Regions from separate parts of the Oceanobacillus locisalsi genome, predicted to be linked through region 2. Evidence: riboswitches for the same ligand, from Rfam matches in the RefSeq annotation. Region 2 holds a riboswitch; the other holds the start of a gene.
The links. Region 2 has a riboswitch for preQ1 ahead of ACFQ19_RS03445 (QueT transporter family protein). Riboswitches for the same ligand answer to the same signal wherever they lie in the genome.
Positions count from the first base shown of each region.

Region 1: it holds a riboswitch for preQ1, as region 2 does, so the genes downstream of both, queF (preQ(1) synthase) here and ACFQ19_RS03445 (QueT transporter family protein) in region 2, are expected to answer to the same signal.

Region 1 covers NZ_JBHTKK010000002.1:385,794-393,377, forward strand. Annotated here, with positions in the region: gene ACFQ19_RS04025 (histidinol-phosphatase HisJ family protein) at 1-203, shown strand, start outside; gene ACFQ19_RS04030 (universal stress protein) at 448-882, shown strand; gene ACFQ19_RS04035 (hypothetical protein) at 1,154-1,618, shown strand; partial or broken gene ACFQ19_RS04040 (ZinT/AdcA family metal-binding protein) at 1,664-2,196, shown strand; gene ACFQ19_RS04045 (alpha/beta fold hydrolase) at 2,834-3,640, shown strand; gene murB (UDP-N-acetylmuramate dehydrogenase) at 3,923-4,852, shown strand; PreQ1 riboswitch class I at 4,999-5,045, shown strand; gene queF (preQ(1) synthase) at 5,142-5,639, shown strand; gene ACFQ19_RS04060 (queuosine precursor transporter) at 5,687-6,322, shown strand; gene ACFQ19_RS04065 (LysR family transcriptional regulator) at 6,508-7,380, shown strand; gene acnA (aconitate hydratase AcnA) at 7,530-7,584, shown strand, end outside.
Region 2 covers NZ_JBHTKK010000002.1:271,477-279,060, reverse strand. Annotated here, with positions in the region: gene ACFQ19_RS03485 (Vga family ABC-F type ribosomal protection protein) at 1-654, shown strand, start outside; gene ACFQ19_RS03480 (ABC transporter ATP-binding protein) at 732-1,475, shown strand; gene ACFQ19_RS03475 (ABC transporter permease) at 1,472-2,239, shown strand; gene ACFQ19_RS03470 (MarR family winged helix-turn-helix transcriptional regulator) at 2,370-2,804, shown strand; gene ACFQ19_RS03465 (alpha/beta hydrolase) at 2,848-3,447, shown strand; gene ACFQ19_RS03460 (DUF3953 domain-containing protein) at 3,553-3,789, opposite strand; gene ACFQ19_RS03455 (calcium/sodium antiporter) at 3,925-4,875, opposite strand; gene ACFQ19_RS03450 (VOC family protein) at 4,976-5,827, opposite strand; PreQ1 riboswitch class I at 6,105-6,149, shown strand; gene ACFQ19_RS03445 (QueT transporter family protein) at 6,160-6,642, shown strand; gene ACFQ19_RS03440 (DUF3891 family protein) at 6,772-7,539, shown strand.

The DNA of each region.
Region 1 (7,584 bases), 110 kb from region 2:
TGGAAGCGCCGCTGCCAAGTAAAAATATATTACGTTTATACCGCAATCTTGGCGGAGAAATCATTACGCTGGGATCGGATGCGCATCGCCCGGAAGAGATAGGTTCTTATTTTAAAGATGCGAAAGAGATACTCACAGATTGCGGTTTTTCTTATATATGCAGTATAAATGGAGAAGAAGTGCGTTATCACTCGATAAAGTAAACGTTCATCTTCTCTGCTGATTCGGACAATCCCCCTTCTTTTTCATACAAAGGAAGGGGAGATTGTTTGTCCGGAAACAACATCGGATGAACAGGCTAGGTTGCAAGTGTGTTTATCTCCTTCGATAGAAAAAAGTTGCGCTAAATAAAAGCACTTTTTCAACATATTTGTGAATTTGTAAACGTTTTAATAGAAATGTGTTACGATAGAAGCAGAAGTAGAATATGAAATCGGAGGGATAGGAATGCGTACAGATATTTTAGTAGCTTATGACGGATCCGACCTTAGTAAAAAAGCGGTAGAAGAGGCGAAAAAACAAACCAAACTGGCAGAGGAGGCAGTATTACATGTGGTAACGATTATTTCAAACAGCGGACCCACTGTAAATGCTGCTCTGGCCCGCAGTTTTATGAATGATCTGGCGGAGGAAGTCCGCCCAGCTGTTGACAGTGTTCAAGAAGAACTCGAACAAGAAGGAATTGCGTGTAAAACAGATATTTTGATGGACTATTCTTTCCGTAATCCTGGCGCACAATTAATTGATTATGCGAAAGAAAAGGATATCGATCTAATGGTATTAGGAAGCAGAGGTCTTGGAGGTGTAGGCCGACTAATATTAGGAAGCGTCAGCAGCCAAGTGGTTCATCAGGCGCCATGTAAAGTAATGATTGTGAAATAAAAAAAAAGAAATCTAAAGCTTTGGGGCATATATCTACCTTAGCTTTAGATTTTTTATTATCGTATGATAGCAGTATTTGTAAGATGATGCTGCCAAGCTTAAGGTTTCCTCTTGTTTGGATGCAGCAGTTCCTCAACCTGATAAAACGATTCCCAATAATATTGTATGTAAAAGTAAAAAAATGCTTGACCAATCATAAGGGTCTATGTATAATTTAAATCGTAATAATTACGAAAAGTAATCATTACGCATTAAGGAAGGAGCATCTGTTATGAAAAAATTTTGGCAAATAGGACTTATTTTGGGCTTTATCAGTTTTCTGTTTATAGCCGGATGCCAATCCGGAGAAGGAGAAGCAGACAGTCAGGAGGAAGATACTGACAACCAAGAGGAAGTAAGTGAAGAAGAGGAGCATCATCATGATCATGGTGAGGAACAAGCTTCTTTTGATGATGTACCAGAAAATATAGAAATAGAAGGGTTATCCGACCATTATCATACAGGTGATGTTTTTAAATTAGAAGCAGTAACAGAGGAAGAAGGATTGGATCATTGGCATTGGTACATACGTGATTCTTCTGACGAGGAATGGACAGTAGCAGAAGATCAATATGAAGACTCTTATATGGGAGATGCAGAAGTAGACGGGCAAGAGGTGCTTGCTGTTCTTTATGATGATGATCATGAGCCGGTTGCTAAGTCACCTGTTACCGAAATCACGATTGATGACCACTAGGATGGACATCACCATCATCATAGAGACGATGAAGAGAGCTGGCAGATCTATGAAGGATATTTTGAAGACGAGCAAGGAGAAGATCGTCCGCTTAGTGATTGGGAAGGAGACTGGCAATCTATCTACCCATATTTAGAGGATGATTCTTTAGATGAAGTATTTGAACATAGGGCGGAAGAAAGTGACGATATGACAGCCGATGATTACAAAGATTGCTATACGGCTGGTTACGAAACCGATGTCGAGCGTATCGTTATTGATGGAGATGAAATCACTTTTTACCAAAACGGTGAAGAGCACACAGGTACGTACGCTTATGACAGCTATGAAATTCTTGAATATGAAGCAGAAAACGCGGCGTTCGTTATATTTTCGAACTAGAGGGAGAAGCAGATGAACATCTGCCGGCATATATTCAATTTAGTGATCACGGAATCGCACCTGGTGAATCATGGCATTTCCACTTGTGCGTAGGAGATGAAAATGAAGACTTATTAGAAGAAATGGATAATTGGACGACTTACCATCCATCTGATTTAGGTGAAGAAGAGATTATGCATGAATTAATTGTCCACTAAGGCTTAAAGCAAATGGAATGCTGCTAAAAAGGCAGGTTCTATTTGCTTTTTTTCTGCAAATAACTCAACTTACGCCCTTTAAAAAGTAATTTCTATTCCGTACAGCTGTTGAGAAAGGTGAGAAGGTGAAGTGTAAGGCTACCGCTGCGGCGGACCGTTTTGCTTTCCGACGTACAAATATTTTCGATGGGACGAGTAAGCAAAGGAAGTTCGACCAAGGTCGATCCTTCCTTAATCTTTCCTTTCTGTGCATGAAAGTTATTCTTGATATGAGACTCATACTGTCATGTAACTGAAACACCAGAATGATTGGTTATTTAGGCTTAAAAGCGATTACTTCATCAGGTTGTTATTTTTCTAAACGCTGTAGTATCCCATCAGAGCGCAGGGCTTGGCCGGAGTGGGAGCTACACATCATATCTTATTCACCCTGGAACAGCAGGTTTTCTATTTTATTTTAGCTTCTGCTGTTTCCGCTGTTTATATTTTAGACAAAAAGATATGTCGGTACTGTAAAAAAATGAATACATAAAGCATTAGAAGGGTGTCCCGAAAAGGGAACGATGTTATAATAGCTACGTGCTTTTGATTATGTTACACACACAGATTTACAATAGAAATTGAGGGAAATAAATACATGAAAAAGCAGATTATCATTATTACTTTAAGTGTACTCATTGTCAGCGGTGCTGCTTTGAGTGTTTACTTTTATCAAAAGGACGAAACACAAGCTGGAGAATATACAGGGGCACCCACTGTTTTTATACATGGATATAAAGGAACGGAAAATTCATTTGGTTATATGCTGGATCGCTTTGAAAATATACATCGATGGGGAAATAAAGGTTTTATTTACTATGTGAAGGAAAATGGTGACATTGTCGATTATAACTTAAATAATGGAAGATATGCGCCGACATTTGTGCAGATTGTGTTAGAAGATAACCGTGCCAGTTTTAAAGATAGTACAGAATGGGTTGCGAAAGTGCTGCGCCATCTAAAGAATAATTATCGTGTGGAAGATGTGAATTTAATTGGACATTCAATGGGCGGTATCTTAGCAGTGAAATATACAATGGAATATACAAGAAACGAATACCCGACAGTAAATAAACTTGTGGCAATAGGCAGTCCATTTGATGGTATTTATAATGAAGGCTATTTTGAACTTCATCAGGATGCTGCAGCGGAGGATTTGAAGCCGGATTCGCATGCTTTAAATATGCTGCGGGAGAATATGTTTCCGGCAGATGTAAATGTGTACAGTATTGCCAGTACGGGAGATTCTGTTGCCGTGCCAGAAAGTGTCAAAACACTGAGATATTTGATACCGGAGAAAAATTTTCAAGAGACCATTATTGATGATCCGCACCTTACACACAGTGCTTTGCATGAAAGCCTGCAAATTGATGAATTGATTCATAGCTTTTTGTGGCAAGATTAATCAGATTCAACTACAATAGTATAGGATTGAATTATCAGCATAAGATTCATTTTATAACGGAGAACCGCCCATAAAATGCCCGCCTCCAAATACAGAGAGAGAATAAATGTATTTAGGCGGAAGATAACAGGCGCTAACTCCCTGAATCACGCAGGCTAATCATTCTGTGGAAGAAAAGCAAAAACTCCTTCAGAATGAAGTTTCGTTTTATATAGCTTTGAAAGTACGAATAACAAAGTCAAAAAAGCTTCATCGCTTTTGACAAATTAAAGGATTGATAGCATGAATAATTACCGACATCTCTATGAACGATTAAGTCAACATACGGATAAAAATAACGTCCTGGTGGATGAGCCGATTAGAAAACATACGTATACGAGATTAGGCGGCACGGCGGATTTTTATATAACGCCGTCTGCTTATGAAGAAGTGCAGGCGATCATCCGTTTTGCCAACCAGGAAAATGTACCATTTACAATGCTCGGAAATGGCTCCAATTTGATTGTGAAAGATGGAGGCATCCGCGGAATTGTGATGAATTTGCAACAGCTGTCATCGATTTGGAGAGAAGAGGAGAAGGTTATCTCCCAAAGCGGCGCAAGGATTATTGACGCATCGCGTTTCGCTTTAGAAGAAGAGCTTGCCGGATTAGAGTTTGCTTGTGGTATTCCAGGTTCAGTCGGCGGAGCATTGTATATGAACGCCGGGGCATACGGAGGAGAAATTAAAGATGCATTGGAAAGTGCAGTGGTTGTAACAAGAGATGGTGATCTGCTAAAGTTAACTGCCGATCAATTAGACCTCAGCTATCGCACAAGTAATATTCCGGATAATGGATATATTGTTTTAGAGGCAACATTCGCCTTAAAACTTGGAAATAAGGAAGAAATTAAAGAAGCAATGGATGATCTTACATATAAAAGAGAGTCCAAACAGCCGCTTGAATACCCGTCTTGCGGCAGTGTATTCAAACGTCCGCCTGGATTTTTTGCCGGAAAACTGATTCAAGACAGTAATCTTCAAGGAAAGAAAATCGGTGGAGCAGAAGTATCTACTAAACATGCTGGCTTTATTGTTAATAAAAATAATGCAACAGCATCGGAATATATTTCATTAATTGAATTTGTTCAGGAGACGGTCAAAGAAAAGTTTGCTGTGCAATTAGAACGTGAAGTACGGATTATTGGTGAAGACAGAGAAGAAAACAGGTGATAGAAAAATTCCGGGTTTAAAAGCTGATACCCGGAATTTTTTTACGAGGGCAATAATTAGTGATGTTTCACGAAGAATTGTCGCACAAAACAAGATTGACAGCCCAAAGGTTCCTTTTTATAATAGGTAGTGTTAATTTCAATCAACAGGTAGAGGTTCTTAGCATTAACCCTCTATAAAAAACTAAGGACAACTTGTGATTATCCAGTCATGTTCCTTAGGGGCATGGCTTTTTTGTGTTTAAAGCATGAAAAGACCAACAGATGTATACCAAAGGAGGTGAAGCAGCATGGCAGGAAGAAGTGAGAAAGAACTAAAAGAAATGGATTTATTGGGAAATCAGGAGACTGCCTATGCTTTTAATTATACACCGGAAGTGTTAGAAACATTTGATAACCAGCATCCTGACCGGAATTATTTTGTCAAATTAAACTGTCCGGAATTTACAACGCTTTGTCCCAAAACAAATCAACCTGATTTTGGAACCATTTATATCAGCTATATTCCGGATATTAAAATGGTAGAAAGCAAATCATTAAAATTATATTTATTCAGTTTCCGGAATCACGGTGATTTCCATGAAGATTGTGTCAATATTATTATGAATGATTTAATCGATTTGATGGATCCGCGTTATATTGAAGTGAGAGGGAAATTCACGCCGCGCGGAGGCATTTCCATTGATCCTTATTGCAATTATGGAAAGCCGGGAACAAAATTTGAAACGATGGCGGAAAATCGGTTAATGCAGCATGATATGTATCCGGAAAAGGTAGATAATCGATAGAGGGAAACGTTAGATCCTTGCACCTGTGAAGAGAAGGGAACAGGATAATGTATATTTATTTTAATGCTATTTTTGTCGGCTTGTTATTATTGTCGAACATTTTATCAGTGAAATTATTTCAAATGGGAAGCATCGTGTTGCCTGCAGCAGCGATTGTTTATGTGGTTACCTATCTGATGACGGATGTTATTGGGGAAGTGTATGGAAAGGATGCAGCCAGAAAAACGGTACAAGCCGGATTTTTCACACAAATCATTGCAATGCTATTTATCTATATTTCCATTCAACTTCCGCCGGCAGCCGATTTTCAATCACAGGCGGCTTTTGAAGAGATTTTTAGCGGTAGCTTCCGGATTATTATTGCAAGCCTTGTTTCTTATTTTGTCAGCCAGCACTTGGATGTCTCCATTTTTCATACTTTAAAAGAGCGGCATGGAAGAAAAAAGCTGTGGCTGCGTAATAATTTATCAACGATGATCAGCCAGCTTTTTGATACCGTCCTGTTTATTATTATTGCTTTTTGGGGAGTTGTTCCGACATCCGTTCTGCTGGGAATGATTGTCTCGCAATATATATGGAAATTTACCGTTGCGGCGGTTGATACACCATTTGCGTATTTACTTGTCCGCTGGGCGCGTAAATATGAGGCAAAACATCAAACAGCGTTATTGGAAGCATCCTGATATCTCATAAAAGACCAGCTAGTGAAAAAACTAGCTGGTCTTTTATGAGAAGAAAGAGAATATAGGATAGTAATTCTCCATTTTTAATAGCGTTTAATCATCACTTTTCTTAAGAATTTTTCATTCATGCTTTTATTGATGTAATATAAAATAATAAAGATAATTAGTTGAAAGGAAGTGGGGAAGTGGACCAAAAGGATTGGGAAATCTTATGGATGATAAAAAAAGAAGGCAATATTTCAAAAGCAGCGAAGAAGTTATTTATGACACAGCCCGCAGTAACTGTAAGAATTAAAAAAATGGAAAAAGAATTAAACGTAAATATCGTATACCAGATGAATCGCGGTGCTCAACTAACACCACAGGGAGAATATTTAGCAGAACAGGCTTTAGATTATTTGAAACAAATAGAAGAGCTTAAGGGTTTCTTATCTAGTATGAGGGAACCGCTTGTTGGAACATTGAAAATTGGAGTTTCCAATTTTATGACGAGATATAAGATTCCTGATATTTTACAGCAATTTAAAGAAAAACATCCGTTAGTTCAATTTAATGTTACCAGCGGTTTTAGCAGTGAAATATTCAAAATGATGCAGGATCAGGATATTCACATTAGTTTTGTGAGGGGAGATTATGCCTGGCGAGACCACAAACATTTATTATTTGAAGAACCAATATGTGTAGCCTCAATGAATAAAATTAATTTGGAAACTCTACCTGATACGCCTCGAATTGAATATAAAACTGATTATAAATTAAAGGAACTAATTGATACATGGTGGTTAGAAAATTATATACAAGCACCAAATATCCATATGGTTGTCGGGCAAACGGACATATGTAAAGCAATGTTGAATCAAGGTCTTGGTTATGCTATTTTACCTAAATTGGTAGTTAATGATATTCCTAATGTTTATAAGATAAATCTAAAAGATAAAAATAATAATCCAGTAGCACGTTCTTCCTGGATGCTTTATAAAGAGCAATCATTTCAGCTCAATATCGTTAGGACATTTGTAGATTTTATCAAAACCATTGATTTTCAAGAGCCCATATAATAGTGATCTAATTAGTTGGATGTATTTACGTATCAATGTTATTCTTTTTATTTATGTTTATTTATAAAAAATCGATACTTCAATTATGACTGCGCTTACATTAAACTGATGATAATCAAATTTGAAATAAATCATAGGGGAGTATTTTTATGAATGAAGAACTGCTCTTGGAAAATAAAGACAGATTTACACTTAAGGGGAAGA
Region 2 (7,584 bases):
ACCTTTGTTCAAAAAATAATGCAGGGAGAAGCTGGTATCACTTTAAATCCGTCTGTAAAAATTGGTTATTTTAAACAAGATTTATCTACATTGGATCCGGAAAAATCGATTCTTGAAAATGTCAAGGAAACCTCTAAGCAGGATGAAACACTCATCCGGACTGTCTTAGCCAGACTGCATTTCTATCGTGATGATGTGTTTAAACCTGTTCACGTACTAAGCGGCGGAGAACGCGTCAAAGTAGCTTTTGCAAAGCTTTTCGTCAGTGATATCAATATGTTGATCCTCGATGAGCCGACCAATTATCTGGACATTGAGGCTGTGGAAGCATTAGAAGGTTTGCTGCAGAGTTATGAAGGTACGGTTTTATTAGTATCCCATGACCGGCAGTTTATAGAAAATATCGCTGCCAAGATAATTGAAATAAATAATCAAGAACTTACTTTCTTCCACGGAACGATACAACAGTTTCATGAAGAACCGGCGGAAAAAGAAGCACAATCCGATTCTACGGAACAGCAGTTAATGATAATTGAAACAAAAATAACAGAAACCTTAAGCAAACTCAGCATGGAGCCCTCGGATGAATTAGATCAAGAATTTCAAAAGCTGCTCCAGCAAAAGCGGGTTCTATTAAATCAACAGCAAGAATGATAAAATAAGGTTTGTCAGCAGGAGAGCTGCTCTCTCCTGCTGTTCCTGTTAACAACATCTAAGAAAGGAATCTGATTATGCAACAAGCAACAGAACAAACCGATAAATCAGCTATGGAACTCGATCATGTCAGTTATTCAGATGAAGGTTTAGATATTATTAAAGATGTTTCCGGCTTTCTTCCCAACGGAAAGATCACCACATTCATCGGGCCTTCTGGGGCTGGAAAAACAACGATATTCCGCTTATTAAACGGATTGATTTCTCCAAACAAAGGTGATATCCGTCTTTTTGGAGAAAGTATTCAAGCAATAAAACCGACTGCATTACGGCGCACGGTCGGCATAGCTCTGCAAGATGCAACGATGCTGCATGGCACCGTTTATAAAAATCTGGCTATGCCTAAAACCCTTCAAAACCAGGAATTAGCAAAGGAAGAAGCGGAACATTTATTAACACAAGTAGGATTAGATGCTTCTTTCCTCTATCGGGACATCACTGATTTATCAAGCGGTCAGCGGCAAAAAGTATCGATTGCACGTACACTTGTCAATCGACCGAAAATATTGTTGCTGGATGAAATCACCTCTTCCCTGGATCGTGTATCTACAGCTGATATTGAACATTTAATCCAGAATATTAATCAACAGTTTACAGTAACGATTGCTTGGATTACTCATAATTTAGAACAAGCTTTACATATCGGTGATTATACATGGATTATGATGAACGGTGAACTGATTGAGGCAGGAGAGACAGAAGTATTGAAAAACTCAACGAACCCTCGTGTACAAGAATTTGTGAAGGGGGAATGGCAATGAGTTATCTGACGCTCGCCTTATCGCTTATTTTTGTCCTTATTCCCTTGCTGCTTTCCAAAACATTACATCTCGGCTTAGAAAAAGATACCATCATCGCAACTGTTCGCTCGATTATCCAGCTCATCGCTGTCGGGTTTATTTTAACCTTTGTATTTGAATCGGAAAGTTATCTTTTTATTACCCTTATGATTGCTCTCATGATTGGAGCAGCAACACATAATGCCCAGAAAAAAGGCGTGTCAATTAAAGGGATTATATGGAAACTCATTTTAACATTTGTTTTCATTGAAGTATTGACGCAAGGTATTCTGTTAGGGTTTCAAATTACACCGCCAACTGCACAATATATTATTCCTATCAGCGGGATGGTAGTCGGCAATTCCATGGTGCTCTCCATTCTTTTTCTGAACCGTTTCACAGCAGAAATGCAAACGCAGAAAAAAGAAACAGAGCTCCTGCTTTCTTTAGGAGGAACGCCAAAGCAAGCTGTCCATATGCCATTGATTCAGTCTATTAAAGCAAGTTTGATTCCTACCATTGAAAGTCAAAAAACAATTGGTCTCGTTCAACTGCCAGGAATGATGAGCGGCCAGATTATTGCTGGAGCTAACCCAATACAAGCAGTTCAATTCCAGCTGTTGATTCTCTTTCTTTTATTGACAACAGCTGCTATTACAAGTATTATGCTTGGTTTTCTCTCCTATCCTTCCCTCTTCAATGAGCGGATGCAACTGATAAAAACCAAGATGGACGAAGAGAACTAAGGTTACCGGATAACACATGGATAGACCTTTCCCGTCACATTGACAAAATAAATATAATTCATTATTATTTAATTAAATATACTTTAATTAAAATGTTTTTTCATATATATCGATAGAAAGGGTGAGAATGTTGGCTGAAAATGTATCATTGAAATCCTTTGTCATTACCATGAAAGCTTCTCGAGCTTTGGAAGAAGTCACTAAAAAAGATATCAAAAAGCATGGTATGCGCACATCTGATTTCGCTATTTTAGAAGTTTTGTATCATAAAGGCAGACAGACTATCCGGGACATTTCGGAATCTGTATTAATCAGTACCGGGTCGATAACCTATGTAATTGATAAATTGGAGAAAAAAGAACTGCTGGCCCGGGTCAATTGCTCAGATGACCGCAGAGTAGTTTATTTAGAAATTACGGATAAGGGAAAAGAAATCATGGATGATATTTTCCCAAAACATCAGCAGGTGATCGAAGAACTGTTTCAAGGTATTTCCGAAAAGGATAAACAGACCGTTATTGACGTATTAAAAACAGTTGGCCATCGAGCTGCAGAAAAAGAATAGACGGTAACAAAAAACATTTCATTGTAAAGAAAGGATGAAACCCATGAAATATATCTACGAAGAAAAAGGCGGTCCAAATAGTCCTACCCTGCTCCTCCTGCATGGGACAGGCGGAACAGAGAGTGATTTATTACCTTTAGCAGATCTTATTGATCCTGATGCCAATGTTTTAAGTGTGCGCGGAAACGTATCAGAAAATGGTATGCTGCGTTTTTTCCAGCGCTTGGAAGAAGGCGTGTTTGACGAAGAAGATTTAATCAAACGAACAGAAGAATTACATGCATTTCTGGATGAAGCTAGTCAGGAAAACGGTTTTGACCGAAAACAAGTAACGGCTGTCGGTTATTCCAACGGCGCAAACATTGCTGCCAGCTTGTTATTCCATTATAAAGATTCACTGCAAAAAGCCATTCTCCATCACCCGATGGTTCCTCGCAAAGGGATTGAACTTCCTGATTTAACAGGCACAGACGTATTTATTGGAGCTGGAGATAATGATCCAATGTGTCCGCCGGAAGAGGCAAAAGAGTTACAGCAATTACTCACAAACGCCGGTGCTGCAGTGGATATCCATTGGGAAAGTAATGGGCACCAGCTCACGATGACGGAAGTAAAAGCTGCAGCAAATTGGTATGCTCAGTAAGAAAAAAGTTGTGTTTTTAACAGCATGTAGATGAGATTATTATCAAAATAAAAGAGAGAGGGGAGCGCCTCTCTTTTATTTTCTCTTATAAATATGTTATATCTATTAATGAAATAAGAACCCCTGTACGGAAACATAAAACACAAACAGAGAAGCAATAATGCAAATATATCCCCAGAAATCCTTTTTAGATTGTTGAATACTTATTCCTCCTGTAATCACTATGACAACACCCAATAGAAATAAGTAATAAGGAGCAAGTCCAAAATTTTGGGTTATCATACTATATCCTGCCAACACAATAATAACTATTGATAAGAGGATTCTTCCTTTTTGTACCATCGTTCCTCCTAAATCCTTCTTTGTATTTTTTATAGCTGTTTTACATTCCATTCTATATAACCTTATACCTTTACTTTAAAAACTCGATAAACAAGTTTGAAAACGTATCAAAAGATACAGTCCTTCTAGGATTTTTTAATTTCTCATAATAATATAAACCATATAGATGACATACATAAGGAAAAGAATGAATCCTTCCTTGCGCCCGATCCGAAAACCTGTCCTTGAAAAAATAAGTAATAAAATCGTCAATACAATCATAATCCAGATATCTGTAAAAATAACAGGATTAATCGACAATGGGGAAATTAATGAAGTGGTACCCAAAACAAATAGTATATTAAAGATACAACTGCCAACCACGTTCCCCATGGCAATCTCACTTTCTTTTTTCAACGCTGCAGATATCGATGTAACCAGTTCCGGGAGTGATGTTCCGACAGCAACAATAGTCAGGCCGACTAAAGCCTCGCTCATCCCCCATGCCAGCGCAATTTCTGTTGCATTATTTACAACAAACTGGCCGCCTATAATAATGGCTGCAACACCAATCACCGTAATAAGCGTGCTTTTCCCCCACTTTACATTCGAATCTCCAATGGGTTTCGTTTCTTTCCTGCTTTTTAAACCTACCTCGATAATATAGTACATAAAAATAGACAGAAACAAGATGAATATAAACCCGTCACTTCTGCTAAGTATATTTTCTGCAGATCCTTGTAATGTCACGTCTCCAGCCAATGCTATTAAAGCTAAGGAAGCCAGTAATGTAAAAGGAATCTGCTTCACAATCATTTCATTTTTCACCTGAAGCGGAAAGATAACCGCTGCAATACCTACAACCATCGTTATATTAAAAATATTACTTCCGACGACATTCCCGACCGACACATCTGCCGTTCCCTGGATTGCCGCAATAAGACTGACTGTCACTTCCGGCGCACTGGTTCCCAAAGCAACAATGGTTAATCCGATTAATACCGGGGGAACACGCAACAGTCTGGATATATTAGCAGAACCGTCTACAAACCAGTCCGCTCCTTTTACTAATAAAATAAACCCTACAATTAATAAAATATATTCCATAAAAATACTCCCTATCTTTTCCTGCTCTTGTGTTTATATTCTACCGTAATTGTATTTGTCTATCCACTATTTACAGGCAGCTGATTTTTTCTTTACGGAATCAGTTAAAAGATAGAACGATTTGGTTTCCTGCAGGGTCCTTCACCATATCTTCATTAACCGAATAACCCAAAGCTTCGAGCCTTTGCTTTGCTTTTTCTGTTTCTTCTTTGGTTGGATAAGCTATCGTAAAAACATGCAGCCCTGTTTCATTGGAATCAGGAATTGGCGCATCTGTCCCATTCCATGTATTAATAGCAACATGATGATGATACCCTCTATCGGACAAAAAAGAAGCCCCTGAAAAAGCCATTACCTCTTGAAAGCCTAATCCTTCTATATAGAATTCCTTTGCTTCCCGCAAATTATTCACATGTAAATGAATATGTCCAATAAGCGTTTTTTCAGGCATCTTATTCCAATCCGCTGTTACTGATTCCAAAAGTCCATCTGCATCCAGCGGGTCTGTGCTCATCTGCACGAACTCTCCCGACCAATTCCAGGTACTAGATAAGCGGTCGCTTGCTACTTCGATTCCATTGCCATCCGGGTCAGAAAAATAGAGCGCTTCACTAACTAAATGATCAGCAGCCCCCAGCTGCAACGTGTATGCTCTGCCAGCTTGCAGCAAATGTTTTAAGAAATTTGCTAAATCAATTCTTGACGGAAGAAGGATAGCAACATGATAAAGGCCTGTTGTTCTTCGTTGTTTTGCCACCACATTTTCCGGCTGTTCCAGTGTGATCAAAGCTTTTTTTCCATCCGCTGAAAACATTGCTTTATGCGCTGTTCTCTCCATCACTTGAAAACCTAGGAAGTCTTGATAAAAAGCAATGGATCGCTGCAGATCAGTTACTTGCATCGTTATATCTGATACATGCATGGCCTGTGTTTCAAAAAATTTATTTTCCATCTTTCAGTCATCCCCTTTTTGGACTGTTTATTGTAGTGTAGCTAACTGTAGCCTGCCACCTCAAAAGCAGAGGTAAGTTGAATATTCTAAGCAGGAGACAGAACACTGTAATAATCTGATTCACTCCATTAATATTAACTAAAAATAACAAACTTACTTTATGTAATTAATTGTAACCGACGAATGATAATTGGTCAAAACTTCTTATTTGGATATTGCTTTGCACCTGAGCAACATCTGTTGTTTTCCTTCTTTAATCCTGATATGATACTCTATGCATAACGTGGTTCGTAACCATCCCACGATAAAAAACTAGGAGGAAAAAACAGAATATGAATATCAAGACACTTGTGGTGAATGGCATTATTGCAGCATTATATGTGGCCGTATCTTTATTGGTATCGCCAGTTGCATTTGGGGCGATTCAATTTCGAATATCTGAGATGTTCAACCATTTAATTATCTTTGATAAACGTTATTTTTTCGGGATTACAATTGGTGTATTTGCTTCTAATTTATTTTCTATGGCAGGCGGCCTGGACCTCGTTTTCGGGACAGCACACACTGCTATATCTTTAGGCATTATCATTTTCTTGAAAAAATATATTAAAAACACATTATTGCTATTCTTTCTGAATACATTGGTTTTCAGTTTTAATATGTTTATCATTGCCTTTATGTTGAATATTGCTGTACAGCTGCCATTTTTATTTACTTGGCTCACAACTGCAGCCAGTGAATTTATTGTATTACTGATAGGTATCCCTATTTTTTATGCTTTATATAAACGGATCCACTTTGATAAAATGATATAAAGTAAAAAAAGACGATGGATAAGAGTCATCGTCTTTTTTTTACAATGGAAAGACGCATTTTATCATTGCATATAGACCAAACCTGTGAAGCAATTACAAACGACCATTATGGCGGGAGGAAGGCTTTAGATGATTATCCGAGACCAAGGGGAACATTTTATATTCATATCGCAAGTGGATCATGCTCTATTATCAGGAGAAATGTTGGAACAGTTAGCCCCTGTTTACTTTGAGCATACGCCTTATAAAGATGCCGTTATCTACGCCGCTTATCAGCATGATTCCGGATGGGAAGCATTTGACCGTCAGCCTTTTTGGAATGATCAGGCAAATCAGCCGTATTCCTTTATGGATTTCCCGGTAATTCCCAAAACGGTATTATACACGCATGGAATCAATATGGTCCAGGAACAGAACAACTATGCGGCTTTGCTCTGCAGTGAACATTATAAACAGTTCCTGACAGAAGTAACTGCGGAGGAAGCAAAAACATTCGTTCAGCAAGAAGCAGCGCGGCAGGAATGGCTGATCAGCATGATGAAAGATTTTGACAAGGAGCAGTTTGCGGCGGATTATGCGCTTTTACAATTTTCTGATACCCTGTCTCTGTTTGTATGTTTGAATGAAGCTGGAGCTGCAGATGAAGACCTTCATCCATTTTTCAGAAAAGGATTAGCTGTATCAAACAACGCTTCTGCATTGCCATCTGCTTTTTCTATCAGCTGGGCAGATACGGAGACAGTTACTATGGATCCTTTCCCTTTTTCATCCGCGTTCGCTATCGTTCTGAAATATAAACGCATACCGAAAACAAACATCCAACAACAGGGTCTAATTGATGCTTATGAACAAGCTTCTGTTTTATCAAAAACGATATGGATCAAACCCGCAACATAACTGGTGGCGGCGTTTAGTAAATAATAAGGGCAGGATGATTCCTGG